DNA from 2 places in the Arthrobacter sp. J156 genome. Region 2 is predicted to be linked to the other one. Evidence: riboswitches for the same ligand, from Rfam matches in the RefSeq annotation. Region 2 holds a riboswitch; the other holds the start of a gene.

Evidence for each region. A riboswitch is a leader RNA that binds a small molecule or an ion and turns the genes downstream of it on or off. The one in region 2 is predicted to bind cyclic di-AMP.
Region 1: another riboswitch for cyclic di-AMP. It lies ahead of AC0QR5_RS03720 (C40 family peptidase); the one in region 2 lies ahead of AC0QR5_RS16150 (C40 family peptidase).

Annotation. Positions count from the first base shown of each region.
Region 1 is NZ_CM149650.1:794,390-800,073, reverse strand. Features, by position in the region: gene AC0QR5_RS03730 (TIGR02391 family protein) at 1-484, shown strand, start outside; one part of gene AC0QR5_RS03725 (IS3 family transposase) at 495-1,400, opposite strand; one part of gene AC0QR5_RS03725 (IS3 family transposase) at 1,403-1,687, opposite strand; gene AC0QR5_RS03720 (C40 family peptidase) at 1,830-2,675, opposite strand; cyclic di-AMP (ydaO/yuaA leader) riboswitch at 2,682-2,835, opposite strand; gene AC0QR5_RS03715 (gamma-glutamyltransferase) at 3,174-4,868, shown strand; gene AC0QR5_RS03710 (DUF6153 family protein) at 5,061-5,507, shown strand; gene AC0QR5_RS03705 (DUF305 domain-containing protein) at 5,636-5,684, shown strand, end outside.
Region 2 is NZ_CM149650.1:3,489,259-3,494,942, reverse strand. Features, by position in the region: gene fdhD (formate dehydrogenase accessory sulfurtransferase FdhD) at 1-420, opposite strand, end outside; gene AC0QR5_RS16170 (molybdopterin molybdotransferase MoeA) at 497-1,756, opposite strand; gene AC0QR5_RS16165 (DUF6457 domain-containing protein) at 1,753-2,079, opposite strand; gene mobA (molybdenum cofactor guanylyltransferase) at 2,111-2,818, opposite strand; gene AC0QR5_RS16155 (HNH endonuclease) at 2,815-3,315, opposite strand; gene AC0QR5_RS16150 (C40 family peptidase) at 3,606-4,502, opposite strand; cyclic di-AMP (ydaO/yuaA leader) riboswitch at 4,507-4,674, opposite strand; gene AC0QR5_RS16145 (M23 family metallopeptidase) at 4,813-5,684, opposite strand, start outside.

The DNA of each region.
Region 1 (5,684 bases), 930 kb from region 2:
CGAGCCGTCGGTCCTGCACCCTCTGGTGTGGGCCTCGGCCCAGCGTCTCTGGAACGACGGCCACCTCCGTCAAGCAGTTGCGGCCGCTGCGGAAGCCGTCAGCGGCCAGATGAAGCAGCTCACGGGTCGGAACAACGCGAGCGACACTTCTCTGTGGCAGCAGGCGTTCGCTCAAGCCGACCCCCAAGAGGGTAAGCCCCGTCTACGCTGGCCCGGTGACTCGGACGACCAGGACGTCAAGACGATGCAGGCCGGTCTACTGAGCTTCGCCCCCGGTGTCAACATGGTGATCCGAAACCCGGCGACGCATGTCGCAGTGGACTTCACCAAGCAAGACGGCCTTGAACAGCTAGCGACTCTGAGCGTTCTCGCCAAGTTCGTAGACCGGTGTCTCGTCGTGTCCGTCGATGGCGCGCCAGACCCTGACACCATGCAGTTGTTGTCACAGCCCGCAGGCGAACGGGACTGCTGCACGGTTAGGTGACAGGTTCTAGTCACGCCGCCAGTGCGACGGTCGTGTTCATGATGGTCTCGAACTCGATGGGCGTCAAACGACCCAGGCGTGCCTGACGGCGTCGCCGGTGATAGCTCCGCTCGATCCAGGTGACGATCGCGATGCGCAGCTGCTCGCGAGTGGTCCAGGAGCGGCGGTCGAGGACGTTCTTCTGGAGCAGCGCGAAGAAGCTTTCCATGGCGGCGTTGTCCCCGCTCGATCCGACTCTGCCCATGCTCCCGACCATGCGGTGAAGGGCAAGAGCGCGCAGGAACTTCCTGCTCCGAAATTGACTGCCCCTGTCGCTGTGCACGATGCAGCCGGCGACGTCGCCGCGCATCGCGACAGCATTCTCGAGCGCCTGAACGGCCAGGCGGGACTTCATCCTCGAGTCGATCGAGTACCCCACGATCCGGCCTGAGCACGCGTCCTTGATGGCGCAACAGTAGAGCTTGCCTTCCGCGGTCCGGTGCTCCGTGATGTCCACGAGCCAGAGCTGGTTCGGGGCTTCGGCGGCGAACACGTGCCGGGTCCGGCCGTCCTCGTCGACGACCGCGCACAGGTCGTCGTGGACCGGCGGGCCCGGCTTCTTGCCGTCACGTCCCCGCTTCTTCCCGAACGCGGACCACCAGCCGTTTGCGGAGGCGATCCGCCACGCGGTCCGGTCAGACATCGCCTCACCCGCGTCACGGGCCTCGTCGGCGAGGAGCCGGTGCCCGAACTCGGGGTCATCCTTGTGCGCGTCGAACAGCGCGTTCGCGCGATACGCCTCCACGACCTCGCTATCGGTGATGGGGCCGGCCAGCCATCGGTAGTAGGGCTGGCGGGAGAGCTTGAGCACCCGGCACGTCGCCGTCACAGGGATCCCTGTTTCGGCGGGCTCTGTCACGAGCGGGTAGAACCCTTTCCCGGCAGATTCGCCTGCGACAGATACGCCGCCGCCCGCCGGAGGACCTCGTTCTCCTGCTCGAGCAACCGGTTCCGCTTCTTCAGCTCGCGGATCTCCGCCGCCTCGGTCCGGGACTGGCCGGGCTTCGCACCTGCGTCGATGTCGGCGCGACGCAGCCACTTCTGCAACGTCATCGGGTGGACCCCGAAGTCTTTCGCGATGTGCTCGATCGTCACTCCGGGCTCACGGTTCCTCGCGACGCGCACAACGTCGTCACGGAACTCGGACGGGTAGGGCTTGGGCACAGCAACATCCTTCCAGACCCACCCCGCGGGCAGGCCAGATCAGATGTCACCTACTCATGCAGCAGTCCCCCTTTTTTATGCGTCTTGAAGGACGTTCGCTTCCTTCAAGGCACGTCTGTGTGGGCCGGCCGAGGCCGGCGTGCTACTTCTTCAGGGTGTAGTAGGCCATCAGCGGACCGTACGGGCTGTCGGCCTCGCGGATGACGGTTCCGACCGAGGGGTTCTGGGCGCCGATGATCTTGCCGTCGCCGATGTAGATGCCCACGTGGCCTCCGCCGTTCTGGTACACCAGGTCCCCGAGCTTGGGGGTGGAGGTTTGCACGAACTTGCCGCTGGTGCGGATCGCGGTGGTGTTGTGGGGCAGGCTGATGCCGGCCTTACCGTAGATGTACTGGACAAAGCCGGAGCAGTCCCAGCCCGAGGGGCTGCTGCCGCCCCACACATAGGGAGTGCCCTTGAAGCCCAGTGCCATGCTGGCAATGCGGCTGCCCAGGGCCGTGCTGGCGGTGAGGGTGGGCGTGGCCGCCTTTTCCTTCACGGCCGCGGGCTTTGCCGCGGTGGTGGCCTGCCCGGCGCGGGTGGCGCTGGTCATGGCGGCCCCGCGCGCATCGTCCGCGGAGGTGGAGGTGGAGGTGGAGGTGGAGACGGTAGCGGCGACGGCGGCGACAACCGGCTTCGGGGCCGGAGTGGATTTCAGGGCGACGCGGTCGATTTCGAACTTCTTGGCGGCGGTGGCGGGGACGGCCACGGCCTGGACCGCGACGCGCTCGGCGGTCAGGCTGTCGGCCGGCGCGGCGGCTTCCCCGACGGACTGGTTGGCCTGGGCGGGAACGCCCAGGGTCAGCACCAGGCCGGAAGCGGCGGCGACGACGGCGGCCTGACGGCCAACGGAGCCGGCGTTGGAAGCGACGGCCTTCGAGATGATCTCGAGCGGGTTGGTGCGGACGGGCGTCGCGCGGCGGCGACCACGGACTTTGTGGCTGGACACGGTGATTGGACCTCTCCCAATGCCTGCGGGGTGAGCTGTCGGATGCGGGTGGGAGTCACCCGGTGCCTCGTCCCGGAAAGCCGGTTCAAGGCACTTAACCCCAAGGATCCGTACGGACCCGAAATGTGGTTCCCCCGCCACTGCCCGGCGGCTGATGCAAAGGGACCCCGGGCGGTGGCAGTGTTCGGCAGTCCGCTCGAACAGGCCGAACCGTACGGAGGATTGGCCTGCCGTCCAACCTGCCTGAAACAACCCCTAAAGTCACAATCGGATCACGAAAAGAGACAAATTTTGATTACGGTCCAACGGGCATCCGATGCTCACGGGGAACCGACTAGCGGGAAAGGATGAGCACGGCTGGCGTGTTGTGACGTTATCGTTATGTTAGCCGTGATCCGGGTTCGGGTGGGGACGCCGGTGGTCCCGCCCCCGGAAGCGGCGATCGGAAGGGCCCTCGCAGGCCTTCCACGGCGCCTAGCAAACCGTTCAGAGGACAGTATGAAGACCATGGGAAAAAAGACGGCGGCCGGCCTTGCTGCCGTGGTGTTGATGCTGACCGCGTGCACGGGGACGCAAGAAGGGGAAAGCTCGGAGGCGGCGGGAACGCCGGCGCCGCCGGCTTCTCCGAGCCCGTCCACCCGGTCTGCGGATACACCGAATGCGGGGGCGCTGCTGAACGAGCATGCCGTCGCGGCAGCGCATCCGGCCGCCGTGGAGGCGGGCATGGAGATCCTGGAGCAGGGCGGCAACGCGGCGGATGCGGCCATTGCCACGGCCTTCGCCGTCGCCGTGGTCGAGCCGTTCGCTTCGGGCATCGGTGGTGGTGGGTCGGCGGTGCTTGCGGAATCCGGTGCCGATCCGGTGGCATATGACTACCGCGAAGTCGTCGCCCAGAACGGGGTGATCCCGGAATCCGGGACGGGGATTCCCGGATTCGTGGCGGGACTGGCCACCATCCACGAAGAGCACGGCCAGCTCGAGTGGGAGCAACTGCTCGAACCTGCCATCGACCTGGCCGAGGACGGGTTCCCCATCTCCGAGTTCCTGGCCCTGCGCATGAAAAGCGATGCCGGGCCCAGGGCGCTGGGAGGCCTGCCCCAGTTCAAGGCTTCCGGAGGGAGCTCGCTTCTGGGCGAGGGGGATGAGCTGGTCCAGAAGGAGCTGGCCAAGACCATGAAGACCCTGGCGAACGAGGGCTCGGAGGCCTTCTACACCGGCAGCCTCGTGGACGAGCTGACCGCGGTCGAGGGCATCGACGCCCGTTCCCTGGCCGCCTACAAGACCGACAAGCGCGAACCGGCCCGTGGCGAGTTCGGCGACTACGACGTCGTCTCGGCCGCCCCCGCGCTGCCCGGCGCCGCGTTGATCCAGATGCTCCAGGTCGCCGAAGCCCAGGGCATTGAAGACAACGCTCCGGGTTCGGCCCGGTACGTCGACCGTCTCACCAAGGCATGGTCCGTGGCCGACAGAAGCGTGAGCCGCTACTTTGGCGACCCCCGCTTCGTCGATGTCCCCATCGAGCGGCTCACCGACGCCGAGGCGAACGCGGATGTGGCCCGCGATGCGCAGGCCGCCGGCACGGGCGCCGACACCCGGGTGGCCGCGGCACCGATCGTCCCGGGCAATACGACGCACCTGACGGTCGTGGATTCGGACGGGTTCACCGTGTCCATGACCAATACGATCACCAACTTCTGGGGCGGAGCGAAGGCCGGGAACGTGGGCGGGTTCTTCCTGAACAACCAGCTTTCGCGCTTCGCGTCGCTGGACACCCCGAACAACCAGCCCGAGCCTGGTCGTAAGTCCGTCAGCTGGGCCGCCCCCAGCCTGGTGCTCGACGGCAGGGACCGTGTGGTTCTGGGCTTGGGCAGCCCCGGAGGACACCAGATCCCCAACATCCTCGCCGGTGTGCTCGTTCCCTGGGCCCTGCAGGACGCCTCCCTCCAGGAAGCGGTCAACGCCCCGCGGTATCACCTGCAGGACGGTGTGCTGGCGGTGGAGCGCGACCCGTCCCCGGAGCTTGCCCAACTCATCCAATCCCGGGGCTGGCAGCTGCAGCGCACCCAGCGCAAGGACGCGGTGTTCGGCTCCGTCCAGGCACTTCAGATCGACTACGGCTCGGGCCGGATCACCGGGGCCAAGGACACCCGCCGCGAGGCGGACTTCGCCATCGCCGAGCCCCGGGACGACTGAGAAGACAGCTCCTGCGGGAGCCACGATGTACGGGCACGCACCGGCCGCCCCGCGGGTGCCGTGTCCGGGGGCAGGGATGGCCTGCCGGCCGGGACCGATCATGGGCGGCGTAAAATGGTCCGCAGATGTGCCCGGGCCCTGGCCAGTCTGCGGCCTCGGACGTGAATAAGCCTCATGGGAAGGAGTTCGACCGTGATCCGTCGCCACAGCGGCACGCGCGGCCAGCACTCCTCGCCTGCGCAGGGACTGGGCAAGATCCTGCTCCTGCTGGGCCTGCTCCTGATGCACATCGTCGGCATGGACCACACCTCCGGGAAGTCTTCCGCGTCCCACACCGATACCCATGTCGCCGCCCACCAGCACACCGCCGCTGCGCCGCCGGCCGGTGTTCATGCCGAACTGTCCCCCCTGGGGGCGGATGAGACCGGCGGGTGCATCGACGACGGCTGTGGCATGGAGATGTCGATGGCCGGCCTGTGCATCGTCTCGCTGCTCGGCGGCGGAATCCTCCTGCACCGGATCTCCCGGAGCCTCGTTTCCATACCGGGCAGGGGCCTTCCCGCCCCGCCGCTGTGGCGTCCGGTTACCGCCATCCCGATACCGCCTTCGCTGGTTCACCTCTCAATCAGTCGCACGTAGGCACCCGTTTTGGCCGTCCTCTCACCGGTCCGGCCGTGCCCTGCCGTGCTCTGCTATGCCCGCCGTCCCCCGTTGCCGGTCGGGCGATCGAGATGAACCATTCCCATTCCAGCGAAGGATTCGCCCCCATGAAACGCACCCTTGTGCCCGCCTCCCTGCTCGCCCTCGCCCTGGCCC
Region 2 (5,684 bases):
CGGCGCGGGCGCCTCGAGCGGCAGCCGGGCGGCCTTGGCGACGGCGTCGATCGAGGCGGTCCCGCAGATCCCGCAGGAGCTCGTGGTGTAGACGTGGCGTTCGAGCGAGGGCTCGGGGGCGACGGCTCCGGGACCGAGCCGGGCCTCGACGACGTTGAACGTCTGCCGCCCGTCCTCGTCCTCCCCGGCGCAGAAGCGCAGGCTCCCGAGCTCGTCCGTGGAGGCGATGACCCCCTCGCCGACGAGGAAGCCGGCCACGAGGTCGAAGTCGTCGCCGGGTGTGCGCATCGTGACGCTGAAGGGCCGGGAACCGATCCTGATCTCGAGGGGCTCCTCCGCGGCGAGCGTCTCCTCGCGCGTCCGCGACGGCGCGTCGACGAGCATCCGCGCCACCTTGCGCCGTTGCGTCAATCGTCCCATGGGTTCCTCCCTGCCGTGGACCGCCGTCCCCTGGGACCGACGCTACCACCGCGGGAGGCGGCCGGCGTCCCCCGCGTCAGGGCATCCAGGGCAGCGGGACGCAGCGGGCCGTTCCGCCGTCCGGGACGCCCTCGGGGGGAAGGACGAGGAACGCGTCGGCGGCGGCGAGGCCGCGCATCATGGCGGGACCCGTGTGGTCGGCGGCCTCGAGCGCGCTGCCGGGGCCGTCGGTCCAGCGGGCGGGGACGAGCCGGTGTCGGCGCGGGAGCGGGGCCCAGGCCGCGGCGCTGCGCACCGGCAGGGGGTACGACGCCGGACGCCCGCCCGCCGCGCGCAGGAGCGGTTCCAGCAGGGTCGCCACGGCCGCGAGGGCCGCGAGCGGGTTACCGGGCAGGGCCGCGAGGAGCCGGCCGTCGGGGAAGCGGGCGAGCAGGGCGGGGTGCCCCGGGCGCATCGCGACCTGGTCGACGAGCAGCACGGCCCCCTCGTCGAGCGCGGCGCGGCGCACGTGGTCGGCCTCCGAGCGTCCCGTGCCGCCCGTCGTGACGACCACGTCCCCGCCCCCCGAGATCGCCCGGCGCGTGGCGGTGGCGTCGTCCCCGATGCGCAGGGACTCGAGCCCGCCGGCTCCGAGGGCCGCCAGGCAGGACGGCAGGACGGGGCCGAACGCGTCGCGGACGCGGCCCGGCGCGGGCAGGCCGTGCGTCTCGACCTCCCCGCCCGTCATCACGAGGCGCACGGACGGCCGCGCGGCGACGGGCACCCCGTCGTGGCCGGCCAGGGCGGCGACGGCGACGGCGGCGGGCGTCAGCACGCTCCCGGCGCGCAGGAGCAGCGAGCCCTCGACGGCCTCGGTCGCGGCGGGGCGGATGTCGGCGCCCACGGGGACGTCTTCCGTGGCCGCCAGGAGCCCGCCCGCGGATCCGCCGGTCCCCGCCGTCCCGCCCGGCCCCGCGCCCTCGATCCGCCCGCGCTCGGAGCGCAGCACCGCCGTCGTGCCCTCCGGGAGCGCGCCCCCCGTGACGATCGGCGCGGCCCAGCCCGGAGCGAGCGGTTCGCCCGCATCGTGGCGCGGCCCCGCGGTCGGGCGCACGCGCCACGGCCCCGCACCCGCGACGGCCCAGCCGTCCATCGCGGAGGACGCGTAGTGCGGCAGCGCGTGGAGGGCGCGGACGTCGCGGGCGAGCACGCGGCCCGCGGCCGATCCGAGCCCGAGTTCCTCCGCAGGGGGCAGCCGCTCCCGGAGCCGGGCCCCGGCGTCGTACGCGATCCGGCGCGCGTCGTCCCAGTCCGAGCCGTCGTGGTGCCCGTCCGGGCCGCCGTGGTGCCCGCTCACGCGGTGGCGCCCGGGCCGGTGCCGCCCGGGGCGTCCCCACCCTCGGGAGCGGCCTCCCGGGAGGCGCGCTCCGCGAGCACGGCACGGGCCAGCCGGTCGGCGGCGGCCATCGCCCCGGATTCCGAGGCCATGCCGTGGCCCGCGGCCAGCCCGGCGGCGAAGCCGGCGATGTAGGTGGTCACGGGGGCCGCCGGCCGCACGATCCCGTGGGCGGCGAGCCCGGCGAGGGACAGCACGGCATCGATGTCGATCTCGGTGCCGGCGAGCTCGAAGCGCTCGAGCAGCTCCGCCGCCCACTCCTGAAGTTCGGGATGTCCAGCCACGATCGTCCTCCTGCCGCGGCCGGCGCCGCTCCTAGCTTCCTGGCCGGCCGATGCCCGCCCGGCCGGCGTCCGCCCACGTGTCGACGTCGTCGAAGACGAGGTCCTCGAGGGGAAGACGCACCAACTGCAGACTAGCAAGCAGACGCATCATCGAGGAGTCGGCGAGGCCGCCGGCCGAGGCCTCGGCCGCCTCCACGGCGGCGGCGAGCGCCCCCGTCGCGACCGAGCAGCTCAGGGTCTGCAGCCGCCCGCCCGCGTCAACGGGCACCCACGCGGCGCCCGCGCCTGGCCCGTCGCGCAGCGCCTCCCCGGCGGCGCGCACGACCGCGGCGACGGCGGGGCCCGGCTCCACGAGGTCCGCGGCCAGCACGACGACGAACGGCGGCATCCCCGCGTGGGCGGCGGCCGCGGAAGCGGCCTCGGCGCGGGGCTCCTCGCCGTAGACGCCGGGCGCCTCCTGCAGCGCGCGCAGTCCCGCCGCGACGGCCGCCGCGGGTCCCGCGTACGGAGGGTGCTCGCGGGTCAGGACCACGAGCTGGTCCACGCCGGACTCCTCGACGTAGGCGGAGACCACGCCCTTCAGTCCGGCCGGCCCGACGACCGCCACGCGCTCCGCTCCGGAGACCGCCGCGAGGGCGTGCTCCAGGAGGGTACGGCCGGCATGGACCAGGAGAGGCTTCTCGGCGCCGCCGAGCCGGCTCCCCCGGCCGCCGGCCAGGACGATCGCCCCGTAGCTCATGCCGCGGAGCTGGAGAGGAACTCGCTCCAGGCCGGCGCCGGGCGTTCCAGCTCGGTGATGTACCACTGGGCGCCGCGCGGCGCCCGCGGCGTGATCCGCAGCTTCCAGCCCAGCTGGCGGAGCGTGCGGTTGCCCTTGGCCGAGTTGCACGCGAGGCAGCAGGCCACGAGGTTCTCCCACGTGTCCGCTCCCCCGCGCGAGCGCGGTTGCACGTGGTCCACCGTCGTGGCGTGGCGGCCGCAATAGGCGCAGGCGTGTCCGTCGCGGCGCAGGACCCCGCGGCGGCTCACGGAGGCGGCGCCGCGGTAGGGGACGTTGATGTACCTGTTCAGGAGGATCACGGACGGGCGGCCGATCACCTGGCGGGGCCCCACCACGGGGTCGTCGTCGTCCTGGGCGAGGACGCTCGCCTTGCCCGTGAGCACCAAGAGCAGCGCCCTGCGGAAGGTGACTACCGCGAGCGGTTCGTATCCAGCGTTCAGTACCAGGGTTCGCATGAGCGTTCCTCGTTGTCCTGACAGGGCCGCGGGCCCGGTGAAGCGTTCCTCGCGGCGTTCAGCGTGGGGCTTTCGATTCCTAGCGTAAACCGAGCTCGGGGCCGGCGGTGTGCCCTGGGCCACGCGCCGGGGCGTGTCGGGGCGTGAATTCGCCGGTTCTTCACGCCGGCCGCACTGGGATTTCACCGGGGTCGGGCGGGCGCAGTGGCCCCGAACGCCGCAAGGCCCCTCCGGAGCGGAGGGGCCTTGCGGGAAGAGGCCGGACGCGACGCGTCCGGAAGCGGCGGGTGTTAGCCGCGCAGCGTGTAGTAGCCGTAGAGCGGGCCGTACGGGCTGTTCGCCGGACGCAGGACCGTGCCGACGGACGGGTTCTGGGCGCCGATGATCTGGCCGTTGCCCAAGTAGATGCCGGCGTGGCCGCCGCCGTTCTGGAACACCAGGTCGCCCGGCTTCGGGTTGCTGGTGCGCACGAACTGGCCGGAGCCGAGGATCGCGGAGGTGCCGCGGGCGATGTTGATGCCGTGCTGGGCGTAGACGTACTTGATGAAGCCGGAGCAGTCCCAGCCCGACGGGGTGGAGCCGCCCCAGACGTAGGGGGCGCCGAGGTACTGGCGGGCGGTCGCGGCGATGCCGGTGAGGCCCGCGCTCGGAGCGGAGGCAGCGGCCTCGGCCTTCGCGGGGGCTGCGGCCGCCGTGGTGGCGGTCGAGGACGTGGTCGTCGAGGCGGCGGTGCTGCGGGTGGTGGCCGCGGCGGATGCGCCGGAGTTCACGTTGGCACGCGTGGTGGCGGCGTAACGGGCCTCGCCGGACTGCGACTGGACCGTGTTGGACACGGCCACGACGACGGGCTCGGGCTCGGGGGCCGGCTTGGAGGTGATCTCCGCGCGCTTGACCTCGAACTTGGCCTCGGTCTTCGCGGGAACGGTGACGGCCTTGACGGCGACGCGCTCGGCGGAGAGGGTCTCCGCGGACAGTGCGCCGGCGGGAACCGCTGCGGCCTCGCGGACGGTGGGGGTGGCCTGGGCGGGGACGCCCAGGGTCAGGACCAGGCCGGAAGCGGCAGCGATGACGGCTGCCTGGCGGCCCACGGAGCCGGCGTTGGACGCAACGGCCTTCGAGATGGATTCCAGCGGATTGGTGCGAACAGGAGTCGCGCGGTGGCGACCCAGGGCTTGGCGCTTGGACACGTTGTTTACCTCTCCCAATGCCTGCGAGGTGAGCTGTCGGATTCGAGTGGGAGTCACTCGGCGTCCAACCGGTGGAACCGGTCTGGGCGCTTAACCCCAAGGATCCTTGCGGACCCGTAAGTTGGTTCCCCCGCCACTGCCATGCGATCTTTGCGAACGGACCTCGGTCAGTGGCAGTGTTCGGCACTCTGCCCGAGGGTGTCGGACCTAGGACCGGTCCGGCACTTGATCAACGATATATGAAATGTTTGTCAATGTCACGTTCAGGTCACGGAATGATATTTTTCCGGTGACGTCGGACGTCCGGCCCCTACAGCCAGCCCGCGGGATCAACCGCCGTGCCGTCCACGAGGACCTCGAAATGCAGGTGGCAGCCGGTCGAGTTCCCGGTGGTTCCGCTGAGCGAGACGACCTCGCCGCGCTCGACCTTCTGGCCCACCGCCACCCGCAGGCTCGTGTTGTGGTTGTAGGTCGTCTCCAGGCCGTTGCCGTGGTCGATGCGGACGCGGTTGCCCGAGTGGCCGGCCCAGCCGGCCTGGACCACGGTTCCCGCGGCGGAGGCCTTCACCGGGGTTCCGCACTGGATCCCGTAGTCCTGCCCGATGTGGTTCACGAGGCCGTAGCCGGTCACGGGATTCACGCGCGTCCCGAAGCGGGAGGTGATACGCACCTGGTCGAGCGGCTGCGCGAGGATGCCGCCCGTCTCCACGGCCGTGACGTCGCCGCCGGAGGCCGACATGAGGTAGTCGAGCTGGTCGTCCTTGCTGAAGGAGCTGGTCAGCTTGGTGCGGACGATCTCGTAGTCGTCGTTGCCGGGAACGCTGACGTCGGAGACGGCGCTGCCGGCGTGGGCGACGCGCTCGTCCGGCGCCGGGACGGCCGCGGAATCCGGGTAGACCGCGGCGAGGGCGAGCCCGGACACGGCGGCGACGGCTGCGAGGGAGTGTCCGACGACGGCGCGGCGCCGGGGGCGTTCTCCGGCGGCCGCCGGGGCGCGGTCCTCGAGGAAGACGGGGCGGCGGTCGCCTCGGAGATCCCCGACGGCAGCGGACACGGGGGCGGGAGCGGGGGCAAGCGCTGCCGCGACGGGCGCCGGGACGGGAGCGGCGGACGGCTGGGGGCCGGTGGGCTCGACGAGCTCGGGGGTCGCGCCATAGCGCATGCCCACCGCGTAGCGGCGGC